Regions from separate parts of the Mesorhizobium sp. M2A.F.Ca.ET.037.01.1.1 genome, predicted to be linked through region 3. Evidence: predicted binding sites of a transcription regulator. Region 3 holds the regulator's gene; each other region holds the start of a gene.
The links. Region 3 encodes PhoB, which activates phosphate uptake and scavenging genes when phosphate is short. Its sites were predicted from a motif close to TGTCATNNANCTGTCAT; they were not measured.
Positions count from the first base shown of each region.

Region 1 (9,411 bases), on a different contig from region 3:
CGACTACCAGATGCCCGGCATGAACGGCGCCGATGTCGCCAAGGCGATTGCCGCCGACAGCCGGCTTTCGTCCATCCCGGTCGTGCTGCTCACCTCGGTCGACCAGGTGGATTTCGGCAGGATGGTTATCGATTTCGGCATCGTCGCGCATCTCACCAAGCCGGCGCGTTCGGCGGTGCTGCTGGGCACGGTGATCTCCGCCATACAGAAGGCGCGCATGCAGGGCACCAAGGCTCATTTCGTGCGCGAGCCGGTCGCGGCGGCGCCGTCCTTCACCGTCATTCGCGGCCCGGCGGCGCCCGTGCCGGCGGCACCGGAATCGACCGCAGCGCCGAGCGGCCCGATCGATATCCTGATCGCCGAGGACAATGACGTGAACCAGCTGGTCTTCGGCCAGATCCTCAATGGCTTCGGTCTCAGCTACCGCATCGCCGGCAATGGCCGCACGGCTGTCGAAATGTACCGCGCGCTGCGCCCCCGCCTGGTGCTGATGGACGTCTCTATGCCGGAAATGAACGGCTATGAGGCGACCCGCGCCATCCGTGCGATGGAAGCGCAGAACGGTGAGCGCACGCCGATCATCGGCGTCACCGCGCATGCGCTGAAGGGCGACCGCGAGAAATGCATCGAGGCCGGCATGGACGATTATCTGCCGAAGCCGGTATCGCCCGACCGCCTTGGCGCCAAGATCGGCACCTGGCTCAGCGAGACGGTGACGGCTAAGACGGCATAGCTACCGGTTGCGCATCACCACGCAGGCGCCGCCGACGCTTTGCAGCTTGTCGCAGATGCCGTTGGCCTCGCCGCGCGAGTCCGCGCCGATCCTGACCGCGTAGATGCCGCGCCGCCCGATCGGCGTGCGCACCCGGCTCACCACCGGATCATGGCTGGCGAGCAGCGCCGGGAACCGGCTCTTGACCCTCAGCCATTGGCCGATCGCCGCGGAACGGCGGAAATTGCCCGCCACCTGCACGCCCCACGGCTTGACGTTGATCGAGGCCATGGCGACCGTCCGCGACATGATCACCGGCAGCCGGCGGCAGGCGACCGCGAAGCTCATCTTGGGGTCGAGCGGCTCGACGGTGCCGGCATAGGATTTGTCGGAAAACTTGTCGACGGGTTCGCCCATGATGTCGAAGACATAGCTTTCCGTCTCCATCGGCAGGAAGCCGCCGGAGGCCAGCCAGCGCGACACGCGGTTCTCGCCGGCATTGTAGGCCGCGGCCGCGAGGCCGAGATTGCCATAGCCCGCCTTCATCTCGGCTAGATATTTCGCGGAAGCCGGAATGGCCTGCTCGATGTCGAAGGAATTGGCCAGGCCGCGCATCTTGGCGGTTCCCGGCATGAACTGCGCGATGCCTTCGGCGCCGACCGGGCTCACCGCGTTCGGATCGAAGCGGCTTTCCTTCCAGATCAGCCGGGCGAAGAAATCCTTGGGCAGCCCGTTCTGTTGGGCTTGGGCTTCGATCAGATCGCAGACTCGGTTGATCAGCCGTTTGCCGGCCGATTTCGACTGCGGCGGGTCGGCGGACGCGCCCGCCACCCAACTCAAGCTGCACAGCAAGGCCAGGGCCACCGTGAGGAAACGGTGCATAGGCCTACTCGGCCGCGGCTTTGCCGTGTCCGTAGCGCTGCTCGATATAGTCGCCGACCATCTTCTCGAAATCCTGCGCGATGGACGGACCGCGCAGCGTCGCCGCCTTCTTGCCGTCGATGAAGACAGGCGCCGTCGGCGTCTCGCCGGTGCCAGGCAAGGATATGCCGATGTCGGCATGCTTGGATTCGCCGGGACCATTGACGATGCAGCCCATCACCGCGACCTTGAGGTTCTCGACGCCCGGATATTTCTCGCGCCACACCGGCATGTTCTTGCGGATATCGGCCTGGATGCTCTGGGCGAGTTCCTGGAAGACGGTGGATGTCGTGCGGCCGCAGCCTGGGCAGGCGGCGACGATCGGCACGAACTGCCGGAAGCCCATGGTCTGCAGCAATTCCTGCGACACCTGCACCTCGCGCGTGCGGTCGCCGTTGGGCTCCGGCGTCAGCGAGATGCGGATCGTGTCGCCGATGCCCTGCTGCAGCAGGATTCCCATGGCGGCCGAAGAGGCGACGATGCCCTTGGTGCCCATGCCGGCCTCGGTGAGGCCGAGATGCAGCGCATGGTCGGAGCGTGTGGCAAGCTCGGTATAGACGGCGATCAGGTCCTGCACGCCGCTGACCTTGGCCGACAGGATGATCTTGTCGCGGCCAAGCCCGATCTCTTCCGCCATCTCGGCCGACAGGATGGCCGACTGGACGATCGCCTCGCGCGTGACTTCCTGCGCGGTGAGCGGCGAGCCCTGAGCCTGGTTCTGGTCCATCAGCCGGGTCAACAGCTCCTGGTCGAGCGAACCCCAGTTGACGCCGATGCGCACCGGCTTGTCATGTCTAATCGCCATTTCGACGATCGCCGCGAACTGGCGGTCCTTCTTGTCCTTGAAGCCGACATTGCCGGGATTGATGCGATATTTCGCCAGCGCCTCGGCGCAAGCCGGATGATCGGCCAAGAGCTTGTGGCCGATATAGTGGAAGTCGCCGACCAGCGGCACATCGATGCCGAGCCTGAGCAGCCTCTCGTGGATGCGCGGAACCGCCGCCGCGCTCTCGTCGCGGTCAACGGTGATGCGCACGATTTCCGACCCGGCACGATGCAGCGCCGCGACCTGGGCGACAGTCTGGTCGACATCGGCGGTGTCGGTGTTGGTCATCGACTGCACGACGACGGGCGCGCCGCCGCCGACCATCACGCCGCCGACCGAAACGCCGACCGACCTGCGCCGTGGGAAGGGAGAAGAGAAATATCCGGTCATGCCGGTCGCCTTCATCTGAAAGTTCCCGGCATGAGGTGGCGGAGCAAAGATGGCTTGTCAATGGCAAGCGCCAGGCGAGGTTGGCAAATCAGCAGCCGCCACGCGAAAAACGCCAGCTCTGCCGATCGCGGCATCCGCGACCGAACGTTCCATCGATTTCAGTTAAAAAACACCATGCCGGTGGCATTTCCTGCCACCGGACGTTTCACCGCGGCGGGTTGCGGCGATGGTGCCTGGAGGAGCTTCAGTGTGTCGTCGGGCTAGCCTTCAGCTTTTCAATCTCGTCCTTGATTGCCAGCTTGCGTCGCTTGAGATTCACGATTTCGAGGTCGTCCACCGAAGGATGGTTCATGGCGTCGGTGAGCTCGCGCTCGATATCACCGTGTTTCCGCTGCAACTCATCAAGATGGGATGCAAGAGACATGATTGGTTCTCCCTTTCATGGTTTCCTCGATTGCAGCCGTCGCAGGCACGTCCACCGCAGGTTGAGACTGTGACGGCACCGTGACAGTCTGCCACCAACCGATCTCGATGTCGAATGACACGTGGTAGCATTCCACGACAAAGTGAAATGTGATAAGGGCTGCGCGCCGGCCTCAGACGAAAAGTCACAAACCCAGCCGGTCCCGCCCAAACAGCCCGATTGGGCGATGCATACGCAGACGGTAGATAATGTCCGAACAGGAACAGGCTGAAATACGCCTCGAATATTCCCGGCTCAAACAAGAACACGCCGATTTCGACGCCGCCATCAACGCGATGATCGCCACGGGCTGCGACCCGCTTCAGATTCAGCGCATGAAAAAGAAGAAGCTGATCCTGAAAGACCGGCTGTCGGCGCTGGAAGACCGCATCATTCCCGACATCATCGCCTGAGCGGGCAGTTTCCCGCGCTCCACAGTCTACGAGATCGAAAGCCGGGCGGCGCGCTCGCGCAGCAACGCGACCAATTCGCCAGTCCGCGCTTCCGACGTGTCGATCGGCACCACAAGGCACATCGTTGCCTCGACCTTGCCAGGCGCCGAGAACACGGGCGCCGCCAGGCATTTGGTATAGGCGTCGACAAGGCCTGACGTGACGCAATAGCCGGTGACGCGCGCCCGAGCGATGTCATCGATGAAGTCATCGATCTCTATCTTGCGGCCGTCCGGCAGCACGAGATCGTCTTCCGTGACCATCGCCTCGATCCGGCTGCGATCAAGACCGGCCAGCAGCAACCGGCCCGAAGCAGTCCATGGCAGCGGAATCTGCAGGCCGGTGGCCGAGCTGATGCGGAACGGCCTCGTGCCCGGGCTTGAATGGATGATGGTGTAGCGACCGCTCTGCAGCATGCAGAGCTCGGACGTCTCCCCGGTCTCGCGCGACAGCGTATCGACCTCCTGGCGGCCGCGCCTCAGCAGGTCGTTGCCGCGCATATAGGCCATCCCGTAGAGATAGAGCTTCTTGCCGAAATAGACGCGATTGCCGTCGCCGGCCATTTCCAGGAGACCGGCTTCGACCAGCTCGCGCACCAGCGTGTAGGTGGTCGAGCGCGGCGCGTTGAGCCCCTTTGCCAGCTCGCCGATGCCGATCGCTCGCTGGTTGGCGTGCAGGAACTCCAGGATGTTCAGGACCCTGTTGAGACCTTTCTCGCGCGAGCCAGCTGGCCGCTCTTCGCCCGTGCCTTCGCTCGGCCACCCGGTCAGCATTTCACTCTCTTGCATTGTCGATTCCTGGTGCTAGTATCTGTCTTGTACAGGATACACACGTCTCTTGTAAGAGACAATCGCTGATTGCGGCGTGTATTTCTGCTGCATTGGGGAACACACCATCAAAGGAGGTCGCCGTGAACGACACATCCGGCAGACGTGATTTTCTGAAACTTGGAATGGCGGGGCTGGCCACCGCCGGCGCGCTTACCGCCATCAGCGCCGAGAAGGCAGCCGCGCAGGCCGCATCCGATAGCGTGCTGCGCACCGCGCTTGATCGTGGCAAACTGATCGTCGGCACCGGCAGCACCAATGCGCCATGGCATTTCGAGAACGACGCCGGTGAATTGGTCGGCATGGACATCACCATGGGCCGCATCCTCGCCAAGGGCCTCTTCGACGACCCGACCAAGGTCGAGTTCGTCACCCAGGACCCGGCGCAGCGCATCCCCAACGTGACGACCAACAAGGTCGACATCACCATCCAGTTCATGACCATGACCGCGCAGCGCTCGCAGCTGATCCATTTCTCGCGGCCCTACTATGTCGAGGGCGTGGCGCTGCTGACGCTGCCCGGCTCCGAAAACAAGACCTTCGACAAGCTCCTGGCGAATGGCGCCAACACCCGCATCTCGATCCTCCAGAATGTCGATGCCGAAAGCTCGGTGCATTTTGCCTTGCCGCAGGCTCAGGTGCTGCAGATCGACACCCAGGCGAACGTGCTGCAAGCGCTGGAATCCAAGCGAGCCGACGCCGCGGCCGTCGATCTGTCGACGGTGCGCTGGCTCGCCTCGCGCAACCCGGACAAATATTTTGACGCCGGCAAGAGCTGGTATTCGATGCTTTACGGCGCTGCCGTCCGGCAAGGCGACCTGGATTGGCTGACCTTCGTCAACCAGACCTTCACCATTGCCATGTTCGGCCACGAGACGGCGCTCTATGACGCCGCCTTCAAGGAATATTTCGGCCAGGAGCCGCCGCCGCGCCATCCAGGCTTCCCGGTCATCTGACCAAGCCTACGCCAAGCCGGCGGAGGAGCGCGACAGGCGCTCTTCCGCCTCCTCGACACGGGCCGTGCGGGTGACGAATCCTTGAGCAATTTCAGGAAAAGTGTGAAGCGGTTTTCCGTCCGAAATTGCGCCAAAACAAGAGATTGTTTGTCACCGCGAGCCATTGAGACGGATGCATGGGCTACACGCTCAATTTCAACCTGATCTGGCGGCATTTCGACAAGCTTTGGGGTGGCCTGCTGCTCAGCCTCGAACTCGCCGTGATCTCGATCGCCATCGGCATCGTCATCGGCCTGGTGCTGGGGGTCTGGTACGTCTCGGCCGGGCGCGTCGTGCGCACGATCATCGCGGCCTATGTCGAATTCATCCGCAACGTGCCATTGATCCTGCTCGTCTACCTCGTCTTTTACGGTGTGCCGACCGTCATAGACCTCGCTTACAGCGCGCCCACCTCTTTTGTCGTGACGCTGTCGGTCTATAGCGGCGCCTATCTGGTCGAAGTGTTCCGCTCCGGCCTGGAAGCCGTGCCGCGCGGCCAACTCGACGCCGGCAAGGCGATCGGCCTCACCCCATGGCAGCGCCTGATCCATGTGCGCCTGCCGACGATGCTGCGCATCACGCTGCCGGCGCTGTCCAACACCTTCATCTCGCTGTTCAAGGACACCTCGATCGCTTCGGTCATCTCCGTGCCCGAGCTGACCTATGGCGCCCAGTGGATCAACTTCAACACATTCCGCATCGTCGAGGTCTATCTGGTGACGACGGCGATGTATCTGGTGACCGGTTACGCCCTGCTGTTCGCGCTCAGGCTGGTCGAACGCCGTTTCAGGGCGGCGCGCTGAGATGCTGAGTCAGATCCTCTACGCCCTGCCGTTCCTCGCCGAGGGCTTCGCCTTGACCTTGTGGGTCTCGCTGCTGGTCGTGGTCCTGTCTTTGATCGCAGGGGTGCTGCTGGGTGTCGGCCTCGTCTATGGGCCGGCGCCGCTCCGTTGGTCGGTGCGCATTTTCTCGGACACCATCCGTGGCATCCCGATCCTGGTGCTGATGTTCTTCGTCTATTACGGCCTGCCCGCGGTCGGACTGCATCTGCAGTCCTTCTGGGCGGCGGTGCTGGCGCTCACGCTGTTCAAGACGGCGCAGGTCGTCGAATATGTGCGCGGCGCCGTGGCCTCGATACCGAAGGGCCAGTCAGAGGCGGCGATGGCGATCGGCCTGACCTTCCGGCAGCGCCTCACCTCGGTCATCTTCCCGCAGGCCTTCCGCCGCTTCCTGCCGCCCTGGATCAACGGCGTCACCGACGCCGTGAAGGGCAGCGCCCTGGTCTCGCTGCTCGGCATCACCGATCTGATGCAGGCCATCAACCAGGTCATCGGCCGCACCTATGAGGCGATGCCGCTCTACATCCTCGGCGCCCTGATCTATTTCGCCGTCAACTACGCGCTTTCCTACGCCAGCCGCAGGCTGGAACGGCGCTTCGCCTTCATCCGGGACTAACGCCATGGCCACCAGCTCCAACAACAGCCCAGCGCTTCTCGACATCGCCGAGGTCTCGAAATCCTTCGGCCCGGTCGCGGTGCTGCGCTCGGTCAGCCTGCAGGTGGCGAAGGGCGAGGTGGTCACCGTCATCGGCCCTTCCGGCAGCGGCAAGACCACGCTGCTGCGCCAGATCGCCGGCTTCGATTTTCCCGATTCCGGCCGCATCGCCATCGGTGGCGAAAGCGTCGAGCGGGTGCCGGTCGAGAAGCGCCGCATCGGCATGGTGTTCCAGAACTATGCGCTGTTCCCGAATATGAGCGTCGCCGACAATGTCGCGTTCGGCCTCTCGGTGCGCGGCGAGCCGAAGGCGACGATCGCTAAGGAAGTGCAGCGCGCGCTCGATCTCGTGCAGCTCGGCAAGCTCGGCGGGCGCAAGCCGCACCAACTCTCCGGCGGCCAGCGCCAACGCGTGGCGCTGGCGCGGGCCATCGTCACCAAGCCGCGCGTGCTCCTGCTCGACGAGCCGCTCGGCGCGCTCGACAAGGCGCTGCGCGTCGACATGCAGATCGAGCTGAAGCGCATTCAGCGCGAGATCGGCATCACCACCATCTTCGTCACCCACGACCAGGAAGAGGCGCTGACGATGAGCGACCGCATCGGCATATTGCGTGACGGCCGGCTGGTGCAGGAAGGACCGCCGGAAGAGATCTACGACAGGCCGCAAAGCGAGTTCGCCGCGACCTTCCTCGGCGACGCCAACATCTTTCGCGGCAATGCCACCGGCTCCGGGATCAAGCTGCCCGACGGCACGACGATCGCGGCTTCGACAGGCGCCTCGGTGCCGGCCGGCGCCAAGGCGAGCTGCGCGGTCCGGCCGGAACGCATCCGGATTTCGACCGGTGCGGCAAAGCCCGATCCAGTCGGTGCCAACATGCTCACTGGGCAGGTCTCGAAGCGCATCTTCGCCGGCAACAACAGCACCTATTTCGTCGACCGCGATGGCCAGACGCTGAAGGTGATCGTCCAGAACACCGGCGCCGAAAGGTTGGCTGAAGGTCAGCCGGTCGTGCTTAGCTGGTCGCCGGACAGCGCGGTGCTGATCGCGGCCGCTTGATAGCGCTGATGGGAAATGATGGCGCTGGCCTTGGCTGACGCCCGGACCATCGCGTTATATCCAGTCCTCGATGGGAGGAATGGATGGCGAGCACGGGTTTCGAGCCGGACGTAAAGGTCCGGGTCAAGGACTACCGGATCGGCTGCATCGGCGCCGGCATGATCATGGCCGAATGCCATCTCGCCGCCTATGCGCAGGCCGGCTTTCCGGTGGTGGCGATCGCTTCCCGGACCAAGGCGAATGCCGCGAAGGTGGCGGATCGCTGGCATATCCCGACCGTCCACGACACGCCGGAGCAATTGATCGAGGACAGCCAAGTCGAGATCGTCGACCTCGCTTTTCCTCCCGACCAGCAGCCGGCGCTGATCCGCCATGCGCTCAAGCAGCCGCATATCAAGGCGATCCTGGCGCAGAAGCCGCTGGCGCTTTCGGTCGAGGAAGCGGTGAGGCTGCGCGACGAGGCGGCTGCCTCCGGCAAGATCCTCTCTGTCAACCAGAACATGCGCTACGACCAGTCGATGCGCGTTCTGAAGCAGATCATCGACAGCGGCGCGCTTGGCGAGATCGTCTTTGCCGAGATCGACATGCACGCGATCCCGCATTGGCAGACCTTCCTGGCCGGTTACGACCGGCTGACGCTCGCCAATATGAGCGTGCATCATCTCGACGTGCTGCGTTTCCTGTTTGGCGATCCGGACGAGATCACCACGCTGACGCGCAAGGACCCGCGCACGAAATTCGACCATTCCGACGGGATCACGGTGTCGACGTTGCGCTTTCCTTCCGGCGTGCTCGCTGTATCGCTGGAGGATGTCTGGTCCGGTCCGCGCCAGGAAGGCTACGACGACGACCAGCACATCGCCTGGCGCGTCGACGGCACCAAGGGCGTTGCCAAGGGCACGATCGGCTGGCCGAAGGTCGTCGCCTCGACGCTGACCTATGCCTCGACCGAGACGACGGGCGGGAAATGGGTCAGCCCAAGCTGGGAGACGATGTGGTTCCCGCACGCCTTCATTGGCGTCATGGAGCAACTGAAATATGCCTTGAAGACCGGCACGTCGCCGGCGCTGTCGGTTGCCGACAACGTCAGAACCATGGCGCTGGTCGAGGCCGGCTACCGGTCCATGGCCGAGGGCCGTACCGTCAAGCTGTCCGAAATCCGCGTCGACTGAGGCAGTCGAAAGACGCGGCAACTGAATCGCTTACCCGGAGGACTTCACCTCATGATGCAGGCAGGTATCTTCACAGGCTATTTTCCCTACGAGTTGGAGGAA
Region 1 covers NZ_RZSA01000067.1:876-10,286, forward strand. The annotation lists partial or broken gene EOA27_RS05860 (response regulator) at 1-733, shown strand, start outside; gene EOA27_RS05865 (lytic transglycosylase domain-containing protein) at 734-1,594, opposite strand; gene ispG (flavodoxin-dependent (E)-4-hydroxy-3-methylbut-2-enyl-diphosphate synthase) at 1,599-2,849, opposite strand; gene EOA27_RS05875 (YdcH family protein) at 3,094-3,273, opposite strand; gene EOA27_RS05880 (YdcH family protein) at 3,522-3,725, shown strand; gene EOA27_RS05885 (IclR family transcriptional regulator) at 3,752-4,552, opposite strand; gene EOA27_RS05890 (transporter substrate-binding domain-containing protein) at 4,717-5,547, shown strand; gene EOA27_RS05895 (amino acid ABC transporter permease) at 5,724-6,389, shown strand; gene EOA27_RS05900 (amino acid ABC transporter permease) at 6,391-7,041, shown strand; gene EOA27_RS05905 (ABC transporter ATP-binding protein) at 7,046-8,137, shown strand; gene EOA27_RS05910 (Gfo/Idh/MocA family oxidoreductase) at 8,221-9,309, shown strand; gene EOA27_RS05915 (sugar phosphate isomerase/epimerase) at 9,361-9,411, shown strand, end outside.
Region 1: a site for PhoB is predicted at 3,343-3,359, ahead of EOA27_RS05875 (YdcH family protein). Genes of this name have one in related genera too.

Region 2 (4,817 bases), on a different contig from region 3:
ACCGCCTTCGCCGCCGGAAAGATCGCCGCATGAGCAAAAAACTCTCGGAGGCGCCGCTGATCCATCCGACGGCGCAGGTCGAAAACTCGACCCTCGGCCGCTGGACCGAGATCGCCGAGCGCAGCCGCGTCGCCGAATGCGACCTTGGCGACTATTCCTACATGATGCAGGACTGCGCCGTCTGGTGCGCCACCATCGGCAAGTTCTCCAACATCGCGGCGAGCGTGCGCATCAACGCCACGAACCATCCGACCTGGCGGCCGACGCTGCATCACTTCACCTATCGCGCGTCCGACTATTGGGACGACGCCGAGCATGAAAGCGAGTTTTTCGCGCAGCGCCGCGCCAGGCGCGTCACCATCGGCCACGACACCTGGCTCGGCCACGGCTCGACCGTCCTGCCGGGCGTCATCGTCGGCGATGGCGCGGCCGTCGGCGCCGGCGCCGTGGTGTCGAAGGATGTCGCGCCCTACACCATCGTCGGCGGCGTGCCGGCGAAACCGATCCGCGAGCGCTTCGACCGCCGCACCGCCGAGCGGTACCAGGTCTTAGCCTGGTGGGACTGGGACCATGCAACACTGCGCGCCGCGCTCGACGATTTCCGAGAGCTGTCGGCCGAGGCGTTTTTGGAGAAATACGGCGGCTGATTTCGGTGAATGGTTAACGGTGAATGGTCAATAGTGAATGGCAACGAAGCCCTTCTTTCTCACCATTCACCATTCACCATTCACCATTCACCATTCACCATTCACATCCTTGACACATGACTCGGACAAGAGCCGATCTCGCCCAGGAGATCGCCATGCTCGCCACTGTTAGACCCTCGCTCGCCGGATTTTTCGAAGGCTCCAACCCCACGCCGCCGGTCCATCTCGGCACCCGTTACGACGCGTCGGGCAACTTCCTGCCCGAACCGGGCAACACCTTTGTCTGCCATCTGGTCGAGGGCTCGCCTTCACAAGCTGCCATCATCGAGGTCCGCGAGCGCATGCTGGCCATGCCGGATGCCGATCGGCTCGCCTTCACGCCGATCTCCAGCCTGCATATGACGCTCTTCCAGGGCATCATCGAATATCGCCGCCGCCTTCCTTACTGGCCTTCGGACGTGCCGCTCGATACCAGCATCGACGGTATGACCCGCCTCTATCTCGAGCGCCTGCAAGGCTTCGAGGGCCACGGTCCCTTCAAGGTGAAGATTGTCGACGTCGTGCCGACCGGCCTCACCGTCGCCGGCGCCACCGAAGAAGACCGCCAGGTCCTGAAAGCCTGGCGCGATGCGCTGTCTGTGCCGTTCGGCTACCGTCATCCGGACCACGACACCTATGTCTTCCACATCACCTTTGCCTATCAGCTCCGCCGCCTCGATCGAGCTGAAGGCTCCTGCCTTCTGCAGCTTCAAGGACATGAAGCATTTCGAGGAATTGCTGGTGCTTGGCTAGCGGTTCTGCACGGGGATTTTGAAAAGTTGCCGTTTGTTGACGGGCACGATTTGGCTGAAGCCTTCCAACCTCGTCATTCCAGGGCGAAGCAGCCGCGAAGCGGCGTCGCGGAGACCCTGGAATCCATTCCGTGACCCTCGTCGAAGAGTGCGGCGGAGCAGAATTCTGCACCGCAGCAGCGCCCATGCGTCACGGAATGGATCCTCGGGTCTGCGCGCGTCGCTCCGCTCCTTGCTCCGCCCGTGGATGACGACTGGGGTGGACGTTTCGGCCAATCTCTTACGCATGCCGCCCGCCAACACAAACATAGCCGGCCCGGTCGAAATCCATGTGCCGGGGAATTAGCGCCCGAAGCCTGTGACTCGTAACAAAAATGACATCAATCCGACACCCCAGCTTCATCGGGCTGCGCTAGCGAAGGTTAACGGACCCTCGAAACCGCGACGTACCGGAGTTTTGCCATGTCAGCATCATCGGCCACGCTCGAAATCCGCGGCGTAACCCGACGATTTGGCAAGAACACCGCTGTCAGCGACATCAACATCTCGATCCCGCGCGGTCAGATGGTCGGTATCATCGGCCGCTCCGGCGCCGGGAAGTCCACGCTGCTGCGCATGATCAATCGTCTCATCGATCCCAGCCAGGGATCGATTTTTTTTGACGGCGCCGAGGTCTCCTCCCTGCAGGGCTCGCCGCTGCGCCGCTGGCAGCGCGACTGCGCCATGATCTTCCAGCAGTTCAACCTCGTGCCGCGCCTCGACGTCTTGACCAATGTGCTGCTCGGCCGCCTCAACCATCGCTCCACGGTTTCCAACCTGCTCGGCATGTTCACGCGCACCGAATGCGCGGAGGCGGTGGCCGCGCTCGAGCGCCTCGACATCGCACGCACCGCGCTGCAGCCGGCCGGCACGCTGTCCGGCGGCCAGCAGCAGCGTGTCGCGATCGCCCGCGCCATGATGCAGCAGCCGAAAGTGCTTCTGGCCGACGAGCCGATCGCCTCGCTCGACCCGCTCAACGCCAAGGTGGTGATGGATTCGCTGCGCGACATCAATCTGCGCGAAGGCATCACCGTCGTCACCAATCTGCACACGCTGGACACCGCCCGCGCCTATTGCGGCCGCATCATCGGCATGGCCGCCGGCAAGGTCGTCTTCGACGGCGCCCCGCAAGACCTCGACCGCGACGCCGTGAGCACCGTCTACGGCGCCGACGCCAGCGGCGCCGAGATCTCCGAGGCCATTACGTCGACCAGCGTGACCATCAGGCCGAAGATCACCGCATCCGCCGGACCGCTCGAACCCGCCTTCCCTGGCTACTGAGTCCATTGCCCCGACCCCAGTCGGTCCGGGCAAATCGTGGATTTCGGCAGAGCAACCCGGATCGCCCGCCAGCGTCAAAGGCAAGACTTGAAAAATCAGAACGCCGGCGCGCAGCCGGAACAACAGGAGAGAGAGCAAATGTTCAGGAAGATGGTTTTTGGAGCGGTTTCGCTGCTCGCCATGGCCGCAAGCGCCGCGCACGCCGCCGATATCAAGGAATTCCGCGTCGGCATCCTCGGCGGTGAAAACGAGACCGACCGTCTGCGCAACTATCAGTGCCTCGCCGACCACCTGAAGTCGGAATTCGGCTTCGAGAAGGTTTCGCTGTTCCCGGCCGCCGACTATGACGGCGTCATCCAGGGCCTGCTCGGCGGCACGCTTGATTTCGCCGAACTCGGCGCGTCCGGCTACGCCAGCGTCTATCTGAAGGACCCGAAGGCGGTCACCCCGATCCTCACCACCAAGCAGACCGACGGCTCGACCGGCTATTACTCGGTTGGCCTGGCGCTGAAGACCTCCGGCATCACCGACATCAAGTCGGCCAAGGGCAAGAAGCTCGGCTATGCCGATCCGGATTCGACCTCGGGCTACCTGATCCCGCTGACCCAGATTCCGAAGGACACCGGCGCTTCCAACGAGACCTACTTCGCCTCGACCCAGTTCAACGGCGGCCACGAGAACAACATCCTGGCCGTGCGCGACGGCAAGGTCGACGTGGCGGTGGACGACTCCTCGGGCATCGGCGACTTCAAGAACGGCTACACCTCGGGCACCTTCCACAAGGAAGTCGCCAAGGGCGCGGTCGACCCGAACGACTTCGTCGAAGTGTGGCGCTCGGGCCTGATCCCGAACGGTCCGCTGGTTGTCCGCACCGCGCTGGGCGACGACATGACCGCCAAGCTCACCGCTTTCTTCACCGCCCTGCCGGCCAAGGACAAGGCCTGCTTCGAAGGCATCGAGGGTGGCGACTTCACCGGCTACGTCCCCGTGAAGCCTGACTTCTACAACGTCATCGTCGAAGCCCGCAAAGCCGCTATCGGCGGCTAAAGGCATCAGGAAAGGGCGGCGTCGCAAAAACGCCGCCCTTTTTGCATTCACGTCATGACCCTTTCGACAACGATCCATTCCGACGCCACCCGCCAGCAGGCCGACGCCTGGCGGCGCCAGACGTCGCTGCGCCGCTTCTACACGGCGCTTGCCGTCGGCCTGCTGCTTGTCGCCATGTTCGCGACCATGTGGTTCGCCGACGAGGCCAATGCCGGCCACTTTTTCGACCGGCTGCCGCACATCCTCGATTTCTTGAGCTGGCTGGTCCCGAAGGACTGGAACGACGTTTGGCGTGCGCTGTTCGACATCGCCTCGCCCAGCGACAAGGGAACGCAGGAATTCAACTTCCCGCTCGGCCGCGTCTATGTCTGGAGCGGCTTCTACATCCCCGAATATTTCGAGCTGATGCTGACGACCGTGAACGTGGCGCTGGTCTCGACCTTCATCGGCTTCGTCTTCGCCGTACCTTTCTCCTTCATCGCCGCGCGCAACCTGACGCCGAGCCCGATCCTGCGGCTCGTCGTCAAGCGCCTCATGGAACTGCTGCGGGCCTTTCCCGAGATCGTCATTGCCGGCCTGTTCGCGGCCATCGTCTCGATCGGCCCGGTCGCGGCCATCATCGCCATCGGCCTGCATTCGATCGGCGCGCTGGGCAAGCTCTTCTACGAGATCAACGAGAACATCGACATGCGCCCGGAGGAGGGCCTGCGCGCGGTCGGCGCCAACTGGTTCGAGCGCGTGCGCTTCGCCGACCTGCCGCAGGTGCTGCCCAATTTCATGTCCTATACGCTGCTCCGGATCGAGATCAACGTGCGCATCTCGACCATCATGGGCGCGGTCGGCGGCGGCGGCATTGGCGAGGAGCTGAAGCTTGCCATCTCGCGCGGCTTCGGCGCCAAGACGCTGGCGCTGGTGCTCCTGCTCTTCGTCACCATCATCCTCGTCGACCAGTTCTCCGCCTGGCTGCGCCGCAAGCTCGTCGGCGAGCAGGCTTTCCTGATGAGCGCGTGAA
Region 2 covers NZ_RZSA01000437.1:245-5,061, forward strand. The annotation lists partial or broken gene EOA27_RS20750 (ATP-binding cassette domain-containing protein) at 1-33, shown strand, start outside; gene EOA27_RS20755 (DapH/DapD/GlmU-related protein) at 30-647, shown strand; partial or broken gene EOA27_RS20760 (DUF1868 domain-containing protein) at 803-1,439, shown strand; gene phnC (phosphonate ABC transporter ATP-binding protein) at 1,901-2,758, shown strand; gene phnD (phosphonate ABC transporter substrate-binding protein) at 2,897-3,805, shown strand; gene phnE (phosphonate ABC transporter, permease protein PhnE) at 3,860-4,816, shown strand.
Region 2: a site for PhoB is predicted at 1,814-1,830, ahead of phnC (phosphonate ABC transporter ATP-binding protein). Genes of this name have one in related genera too.

Region 3 (9,411 bases):
CGCGAGGCCGAGCTCAGCGAAGCACAGCGGCGCGCCGTGCTCGCCGACCGGGCCAAGTCGGAATTCCTCGCCAATATGAGCCACGAGATCCGCACCCCGATGAACGGGGTCCTTGGAATGGCAGAGCTTTTGGCAAAGTCGGACCTCGATCCGAAGCAGAAGACGTTCACCGACATCATCGTCAAATCCGGCAACGCGCTGCTCACCATCATCAACGACATCCTCGATTTCTCCAAGATCGACGCCGGCCAGCTGGTGCTCGACCCGGCGCCGTTCAATCTGGCCGAGGCGATCGAGGATGTGGCGACGCTGGTCTCGACGCGCGCCAAGGAGAAGGACCTCGAGCTCATCGTGCGCATCCAGCCGGGGCTCGAAGGCCAGTTCGTCGGCGATGTCGGCCGTGTCAGGCAGATCGTCACCAACCTGCTCGGCAACGCGGTGAAGTTCACTGATGAGGGCCATGTGCTGGTCGACGTGACAGGCGAGCGGGTTCCCGCGGGAACGAAGCTCACCATTTCCGTGACGGATACCGGCATCGGCATTCCCGAGGACAAGCTGAAGGTGGTGTTCGAGAAGTTCAGCCAGGTCGATACCTCCTCGACCAGGCGGCACGAAGGCACCGGGCTTGGCCTCGCCATCACCTCGCGGCTGGTCGAGATGATGGGCGGCGAGATCGGCGTCGACAGCGCCGAGCGCAAGGGCTCGACCTTCTGGTTCACGGTCACGCTGCCCCGGGCCGAGCAGGGCGGGCAGCGCATCACACCGGTCGACGTCACCGGCGCGCGCGTGCTCGTCGTCGACGACAACGCCGTCAACCGCTCGATCCTGAGCGAGCAGATGGCGTCGTGGACGTTCGATGCCTGCGCGGCCGAAAGCGGCGCCGAAGGGCTTAAGGTGCTGATTGCCGCCGCCGCCTATGGCGTGCCGGTCGATTGCGTCGTGCTCGACTATCAGATGCCGGGCATGACCGGCGCCGAGATGGCGCGCATCGTGCGCAACACGGCGGGCCTGGCGCATACGCCCATCATCATGCTGACCTCGGTCGACCAGTCGCTTGCCAACACGACCTATCGCGACCTCGGCATCGATGCGCAGCTGATCAAGCCGGCGCGCTCCTCCGTCCTTCTGGAAACGCTGGTCGCGACCATCCAGCGTCATCGCCACAGCAGCGCCGCGGCACGACCCGCCGTTGGCGGCAGCCTATCGCAAGCCGCGCCGGCGCAGACGGCGACGTCGGACCGCGCCATGCTGCAGCCGCCGCCCGTGCGTGCGCGCCAACGCCCGGCCGAAGCCGAGCGCGGGCTCGACATCCTCGTTGCCGAGGACAATGAGGTGAACCAGATGGTGTTCACCCAGATCCTTGGCGAGACCGGCTACCGCTTCGAGATCGTCGGCAACGGCCGCAAGGCGCTCGATGCTTTCGGCAAGCTCAATCCGCGCATGATCCTGATGGACGTGTCGATGCCGGAAATGAACGGGCTGGAAGCAACAGGCGCCATTCGCAAGCTCGAGCAGGACATGGGCACGCATGTGCCGATCGTGGGCGTCACGGCGCATGCGCTGAAGGGCGACCGCGAACGCTGCCTCGAGGCCGGCATGGACGATTACCTGCCGAAGCCGATCAGCCCGCGGGCGCTGCTCGAAAAGCTCGAGCGCTGGCTGGGTTCGGATATCGAGACCCGGCGCAGCGCGGGTTAAAGCGAATTTAGCCGGCAGGCGGGCGCAAGGCGTTGACGTATGCGTATGGTGCGATCGCACCATATCAAAGCAAACGCCAAGCTCTGACAATCGTAGCATTGATTCCGCTCTTCGGTTACGGGCGGGAGCAGCGACCGCCAACAAGAAACAGCGTCGACTCTACCCCAACGGACCTGTTTTCGGCGATGGCCACGCCATGATCCGCTCTGGCATGCAGGCAACGCGCTCTCGTCCGGATTTTATTTCCCGGCGGCCGCGATCCGGCCGCCGGGATAATTTTTGATTCAAAAGTCAGACAAGTCGCTGATTCCCGCGGCAAACTCCGGCCGACCCGCAGAGACCGCCGGAAGCCCTTCCGAGCATCCCCGTTCAGGCGTTACCGGGCTGACACGAAACTGTCATGCGACTGTAATAATCGAAGTCTATTGCGCTCACCGGGCGCCGATAGAACGGGTGCCGAAAGACCATCTTCCGAACAGGAGTAGGCCACATGAGACATTTCATCCGCTCTGCGGCCGTTGCGATTGCAATGGCTGCGGCATCAACCCTTAGCATCTCCGCCGCGATGGCAGCCGATATCTCCGGCGCCGGCGCCACCTTCCCCTATCCGATCTATGCGAAGTGGGCCGACGCCTACAAGAAGGAGACCGGCATCGGTCTCAACTACCAGTCGATCGGCTCCGGCGGCGGCATCAAGCAGATCAAGGCCAAGACGGTGACCTTCGGCGCTTCCGACGCGCCGCTGAAGGGCGAGGATCTCAACTCCACCGGGCTCGCGCAGTTCCCGATGGTGATGGGCGGCATCGTTCCGGTCGTCAACCTCGAAGGCGTCAAGCCGGGCGAGCTGGTGCTCGACGGCCCGACGCTGGCCGACATCTTCTCCGGCAAGATCACCAACTGGAACGACGAAGCGATCAAGAAGCTCAACCCGGACGTCAAGCTGCCCGACCAGGCGATCGCGGTCGTGCACCGTTCGGACGGCTCGGGCACCACCTTCAACTTCAGCTACTATCTGGCCGACGTCAGCGCCGACTGGAAGTCGAAGGTCGGCGTCAACACCGCGCTCGAATGGCCGGTGGGCATCGGCGCCAAGGGCAATGAGGGCGTCGCCAACAACGTCTCGCAGACCGGCGGCGCGATCGGCTATGTCGAATATGCCTATGCCAAGCAGAACAAGCTGACCTACACCGACCTGATCAACAAGGACGGCAAGAAGGTCGAGCCGACCGCCGCCGCCTTCTCGGCCGCCGCGGCCAATGCCGACTGGAACTCGCAGCCGGGCTACGGCGTCATCCTGGCCAACCAGGCCGGCGCCGAAACCTGGCCGATGACGTCGGCCACCTGGATCCTCGTCTACAAGAAGCCCGACGATGCCGCCGCCACCGGCGAGGCGCTCAAGTTCTTCGCCTGGTCCTACGCCAAGGGCGACGAGCTGGCCGCCAGCCTGGACTATGTTCCGATGCCCGACGCGGTCGTGAAGAGCGTCGAGGAAATGTGGGGCAAGGATATCGTCGACGCGAACGGCAAGCCGCTCTATTCCGGCATGTAATCTGACGAACAAGGGAGGGCGCTTCCGGCGCCCTCCTGTCTCTTTCGAAATGCGAGGGGCTAAATGAGTGCCGTTTCCGAAGCCGCGACATCGTCCGCCATGCGGACCAGGGAAGCGACAGTGCGCCGCTTTGCCTTCACCGACATGGTCTTCCGGGCGGCTACGCGCGCTTCCGCCATCCTCGTGCTGGTTCTGCTCGGCGGGGTCGCCATCTCGCTGATCGCCGGATCGTGGGAAGCGCTGTCGAAATTCGGCATATCCTTCCTTTCGACCGAATCCTGGAACCCGGTCACCGAGAATTTCGGCGCGCTGGCGCCCATCTACGGCACTATCGTCACCTCGGCCATCGCCATCATCATCGCCGTGCCGATCGGCATCGGCATCGCCGTCTTCCTGACCGAGCTTTGCCCCCGCCCTCTCAGGCGCCCTATCGGCATCGCCGTCGAGCTTCTGGCCGGCATTCCCTCGATCATCTACGGCATCTGGGGCCTGTTCGTCTTCGCGCCCTTTCTGCAGACGACGATCCAGCCCTTCATCATCTGGCTCTTCAAGGGCATCCCCGGCCTCAACAGCCTGTTTGCCGGCCCGCCCTACGGCATCGGCCTGCTGACCTCCTCCCTGATCCTGGCCATCATGGTGCTGCCCTTCATCACCTCGATCACCAAGGACGTGTTCGACACGGTGCCGGCGGTGTTGAAGGAATCGGCATACGGTATCGGCTGCACGACCTGGGAGGTGACGCGGCGCGTGACCATTCCCTACACCCGCGTCGGCATCATGGGCGGCGTCATGCTCGGCCTCGGCCGCGCGCTCGGCGAGACGATGGCCGTCACCTTCGTCATCGGCAACGCGCATCGCATCAGCGCCTCGCTGTTCGCGCCGGGCACGACGATCTCGGCGACGATCGCCAACGAGTTCACCGAGGCCGATGGCGCGATCTACACCTCCTCGCTGGTGGCTCTCGGCCTGATCCTGTTCATAATAACCTTCATCATCCTGGCGCTCGCACGCTACATGCTGCTGCGCATCGATAGCCGCACGGGAGCCTGACCGATGGCGACTGCCGCATCAATTCACCAGAGCCGCAAGCGCAAGAATGCCGTGATGATGGCGCTGTGCGTCATCGCCGCCGGCATCGGCCTTGCCTGGCTGGCGCTGATCCTCGGCGCCCTGCTCTACAAGGGGCTCTCCGGGGTGTCGCTGGCCGTGTTCACCCAGATGACGCCGCCGCCGGGCGATGCCGGCGGCCTGCTCAACGCCATCTACGGCAGCATCGTGATGACCATCATCGGCATCTTCGTCGGCACGCCGATCGGCGTGCTGGCCGGCACCTACATGGCCGAGTATGGCCGCTTCTCGAAGCTCACCACGGTGGTGCGCTTCATCAACGACATCCTGTTGTCGGCCCCTTCGATCATCGTCGGCCTGTTCGTCTATGAGCTGATGGTGCGGCCGATGGGGCACTTCTCGGCCATCGCCGGCGCCGTCGCGCTGTCCATCCTGGTGATCCCCGTCGTGGTGCGCACCACCGAGGACATGCTGAACCTCGTGCCCAACGCGCTGCGCGAGGCAGGCACCGCCATCGGCGCGCCGCGCTGGGTGGTGATCCGCTCCGTCGCCTACCGCGCGGCGCTGTCCGGCATCGTGACCGGCATATTGCTGGCGATCGCCCGCATCTCCGGCGAGACGGCGCCGCTGCTCTTCACCGCGCTCAACAACCAGTTCTGGTCGAGCAATCTCAATGCCCCGATGGCCAGCCTGCCGGTGACCATCTTCCAGTTCGCTCTCAGCCCTTACGAGGAATGGCAGCAGCTGGCCTGGACGGGCGCACTCATGATCACCTTGACGGTTCTCGGGCTGAGCATCATCGCCCGCAGCCTAACCGGACGCAGAGAGGACAGATGAAACCGATGTTGTCCACCGACCTGAACGTAGCCGACACGACCGTCGAGAAGGCCAAGATCGAGGTCAAGAACCTCAACTTCTACTATGGCCAGTCGAAGGCGCTGAAGGACATCAACCTGTCGCTGCCCGAGCGCAGCGTGACCGCCTTCATCGGCCCGTCGGGCTGCGGGAAGTCGACGCTGCTGCGCGTCTTGAACCGCATCTACGAGCTTTATCCGAAGCAGAGCGCCGAGGGCCAGGTGCTGCTCGACGGCAAGAACATCCTCGATCGCTCGCAGGACCTCAACCTGCTCAGGACCAAGATCGGCATGGTGTTCCAGAAGCCGACGCCGTTCCCGATGTCGATCTACGAGAACATCGCCTTCGGCGTCAGGCTCTATGAGAAGATCAGCAAGGCCGAGATGGACAGCCGCGTCGAGTCGGCGCTGAAGCGCGCCGCACTCTGGAACGAGGTTAAGGACAAGCTCAACGCCAGCGGCCAGAGCCTCTCGGGCGGCCAGCAGCAGCGCCTTTGCATCGCCCGCACCGTCGCGGTGAAGCCGGAGGTCATCCTGCTCGACGAACCGGCCTCGGCGCTCGATCCGCTCTCGACCGCCAAGATCGAGGAGCTGATCGACGAATTGCAGGCCGACTACACGATCGTCATCGTCACCCACAACATGCAGCAGGCGGCGCGCGTGTCGCGGCAGACGGCGTTCATGTATCTGGGCGAGCTGGTGGAATTCGACCGGACCGAGAAGATATTCACCTCGCCCCGCGAGAAGCGCACCCAGGACTACATCACCGGCCGCTTCGGCTGAGCTCATACGAGGACAACATCATGGCCGAACATACCGTCGCCTCGTTCGACGAGGATCTGAGGCAGATCAGCCGGCTCATCAACGACATGGGCGATCTCGCCGGCTCCATGGTCGGCGGCTCGACCAGGGCCCTGCTCGAAAGCGACAATGCGCTGGCGCAGCGCGTCGTCTCCGACGATGCCATCATGGACGCGCGTCAGCGCGAGCTTGACGACCGCGCCATCACGCTGATCGCCAAGCGCCAGCCGATGGCGGACGATCTTCGCCACGTGGTCGGCTCGATACGCATGGCGGGCGACCTCGAACGCATCGGCGATCTCGCCAAGAACATCGCCAAGCGCGTCGGGTCAGTCGGCGTCAGCACCGCCCCGCGCGACCTCACGCATTCGATCGATTCCATGGCGCAACTGGTGCTGATCCAGGTCCAGGGCGTGATTCAGGAATATACGGTGGGTGATGCCACGGCGCTGGCCAAGCTTCGCAACGACGACGAACGCATCGACGTCAAATACACCTCCGTCTTCCGCGAGCTGTTGACCTACATGATGGAAGATCCGCGCAACATCACCGCTTGCACTCATCTTCTGTTCTGCGCCAAGAACCTCGAGCGCATCGGTGACCATGTGACCAACATCGCCGAGAACGCCTATTATGTGCTGACCGGCACGCAATTGCCCGCCAACCGTCCCAAGCAGGACGAGACGGCAATGTCGGCGCCGGCCGCCTGACGGAAAAGGTTACCCCGATGATCGCGCCACGCATCATGGTGGTGGAGGACGAGGAGCCGCTGGGGGTGCTGCTTCGCTACAATCTCGAATCCGAGGGTTACCAGGTGGAAGTGGTGACCCGCGGCGACGAGGCCGAAATCCGCCTTCAGGAAAATGTTCCCGACCTGCTCGTGCTCGACTGGATGGTGCCGGCGGTCTCCGGCATCGAGCTCTGCCGGCGTCTCAGGATGCGGCCCGAGACCGAGCGGCTGCCGATCATCATGCTGACCGCGCGCGGTGAAGAAAGCGATCGGGTTCGAGGTTTGTCCACCGGCGCCGACGACTATCTGGTCAAGCCGTTCTCGACGCCGGAGTTCATGGCGCGCGTCAAGGCGCTGCTGCGCCGCGCCAAGCCGGAGGTGCTGTCCAGCGTGCTCAAGGTCGGCGACATCGTGCTCGACCGCGAATCGCACCGCGTCTACCGCAAGAAGAGCGAGATCAGGCTGGGCCCGACCGAGTTCCGCCTGCTCGAGTTCATGATGCGGCATCCCGGCCGCGTGTTCTCGCGCAGCCAGCTACTCGACAATGTCTGGGGCGAGACGATCTATATCGACGAGCGCACGGTGGACGTGCATGTCGGCCGCCTGCGCAAGGCCGTCAACAACGGCCGCATGCCGGACGTCATCCGCACCATCCGCGGGGCGGGTTATGCAATCCGGGAAGACTAGGGATATGCTGATATTCAGGTGAGGCCGGCCTGCGAATGGCGGCTTCCTGCGCTTCCGGTACTCACGTACCAAAAAGTACGCTCCGTTCCGGTTCTCGGAACCCACCATTCTCGACTCGGCCTGACCTGAATCTCAGCATATCCCGGCGCTTGAGCTTGCGGCTTATGCGACGTGCTTGCCCGCTCTTGCCTGGACACCCGGCGCGAAGATCTCCTGATCGACGAAGGTCAGCGCGCGGGTGGCGCAGCCTTCGCGGATCAGCGGCAGCTCGTTCGGCTCGGTGTCGAAGGAGATCGAGCTCGAGTGCTGGCCGCCGGCGGTCTGGGCGATCGCCTCCCTCAGCGCCGGCTCGATCAGGTCGAAGGCGGCCGCGCTGACGCCGACCATGGCGACCGGCGCCGGGTCGATGAGGGCGAACAGGCTGCCAAGACCGAAGCCCAGCGCCTCGCCGGCCCGACGATAAGCTTCCCGTTCGGGGCCGTCCTCCTGCCGGGCCTTTGCGGCCAGCGCGCGCATGTCGGCGTCGCCGATGTCGGTCGGCGCGGCGTCCTCGCTTATCCCCATGGCGCTGCGCCAGATGGCGTAGTTGCCGGCATAGGCCTCGACGCAGCCGCGGCGGCCGCAGCGGCAAAGCGCGCCGCCCGGACGATGGATCATGTGGCCGAACTCGCCGCCGGAGGAATGCGTGCCGGTGAACAATTCGCCCTTCAGCACCAGGCCCATGCCGATGCCGTGCGAGAGCAGGATGGCTATGAAATTGTCGCGATAGCGCTCGGGATCGCGCCATCGCAGCGCCACCGCCATCATGTTGCAGTCGTTCTCCATGGTGGCGGGGATGCCGAATTCCCTCTCCAGGATGTCGGCGAACGGAATGTCGGTCAGCGGCGTGATCGGCGACCATAGCATGGCGCGCGCGTGGGAATCGGTGATGCCTTGAATGCCCATGGCGATGCGGGCGACGCTGCCCACGTCGAGATCGGGATCCTGCAGCCGGCGCCGGACGATCGCCAGGCACTCGCCGATCAGCTCGTCGCGCGGCATGACGAGCGTGTCCAGGCGCCGCTGTTCCTCGGCGATCACCTGGCCGGCATAGTCGATGACGGCGACCGACAGGAAGTTCAGCGACAGCACCACCGTCAGCACCGCGGCGGCTTCGGGATTCAGCGCCAGGCCGATCTGCGGCCGGCCGCGTTTCAACGCCGTCGGCTCGCTGGCCTTGCTCTCGGTGAGGATGCCCTCCTGGATCAGATCGGCGGAGATCGCCGAAATGGTCGAGTGGCTGAGGCCGGTGGTGGCGGCAATTTCCGTCCGCGATGGCTGGCCGGCGCGGCGCACGGCCGAAATCACCATGGCGCGGTTGCGCCGGCGCAAATCGTCGTGACGGATTCCGACCGACATCGTCTCGCACGTCCTCCCCGGTCATCGCGGCCTTGTGATGATGCCATGGCCTGTCGCTGACACGCTAAGGATAGTGGCAGAAGCCAAAGCCGATGTCATTATTTATTGCGGACTCCGAAAAAAATGCCTGGACCCATCAAATGCCATCAGAATGTCGGTTGACAGCTTCATTTCGCTGGACCACTATTTTTTTGAGGCTCGAAAAAAAGCCTCTTATGCCGGCCTTCGGGCCAGTCTGGGTCGCGCCGCACAAGGCGCAGGGAGGATATCATGAAAAAATTCGCAGCCGCCATTCTGGCGGGCGTAGCCATGTCGCTGACGCTGGCTTCGGTCGCCGAGGCGAAGGACAAGGTGATCGGCGTCTCGTGGTCGAATTTCCAGGAAGAGCGCTGGAAGACCGACGAAGCGGCGATGAAGGCCGCAATCGAGGCCGCCGGCGACAAGTATATTTCGGCCGACGCGCAGTCCAATCCGGGCAAGCAGCTGACCGACGTCGAAAGCCTGATCTCGCAGGGCGCCAATTCGCTGATCATCCTGGCGCAGGATGCCTCGGCAATCGGCCCGGCGGTGCAGAAGGCGCTCGATGAGGGCATCCCGGTCGTCGGCTACGACCGCCTGATCGAGAA
Region 3 covers NZ_RZSA01000089.1:1,932-11,342, forward strand. The annotation lists partial or broken gene EOA27_RS07100 (PAS-domain containing protein) at 1-1,698, shown strand, start outside; gene pstS (phosphate ABC transporter substrate-binding protein PstS) at 2,189-3,247, shown strand; gene pstC (phosphate ABC transporter permease subunit PstC) at 3,311-4,297, shown strand; gene pstA (phosphate ABC transporter permease PstA) at 4,301-5,152, shown strand; gene pstB (phosphate ABC transporter ATP-binding protein PstB) at 5,149-5,952, shown strand; gene phoU (phosphate signaling complex protein PhoU) at 5,973-6,680, shown strand; gene phoB (phosphate regulon transcriptional regulator PhoB) at 6,698-7,387, shown strand; gene EOA27_RS07135 (ROK family protein) at 7,550-8,785, opposite strand; partial or broken gene EOA27_RS07140 (substrate-binding domain-containing protein) at 9,056-9,411, shown strand, end outside.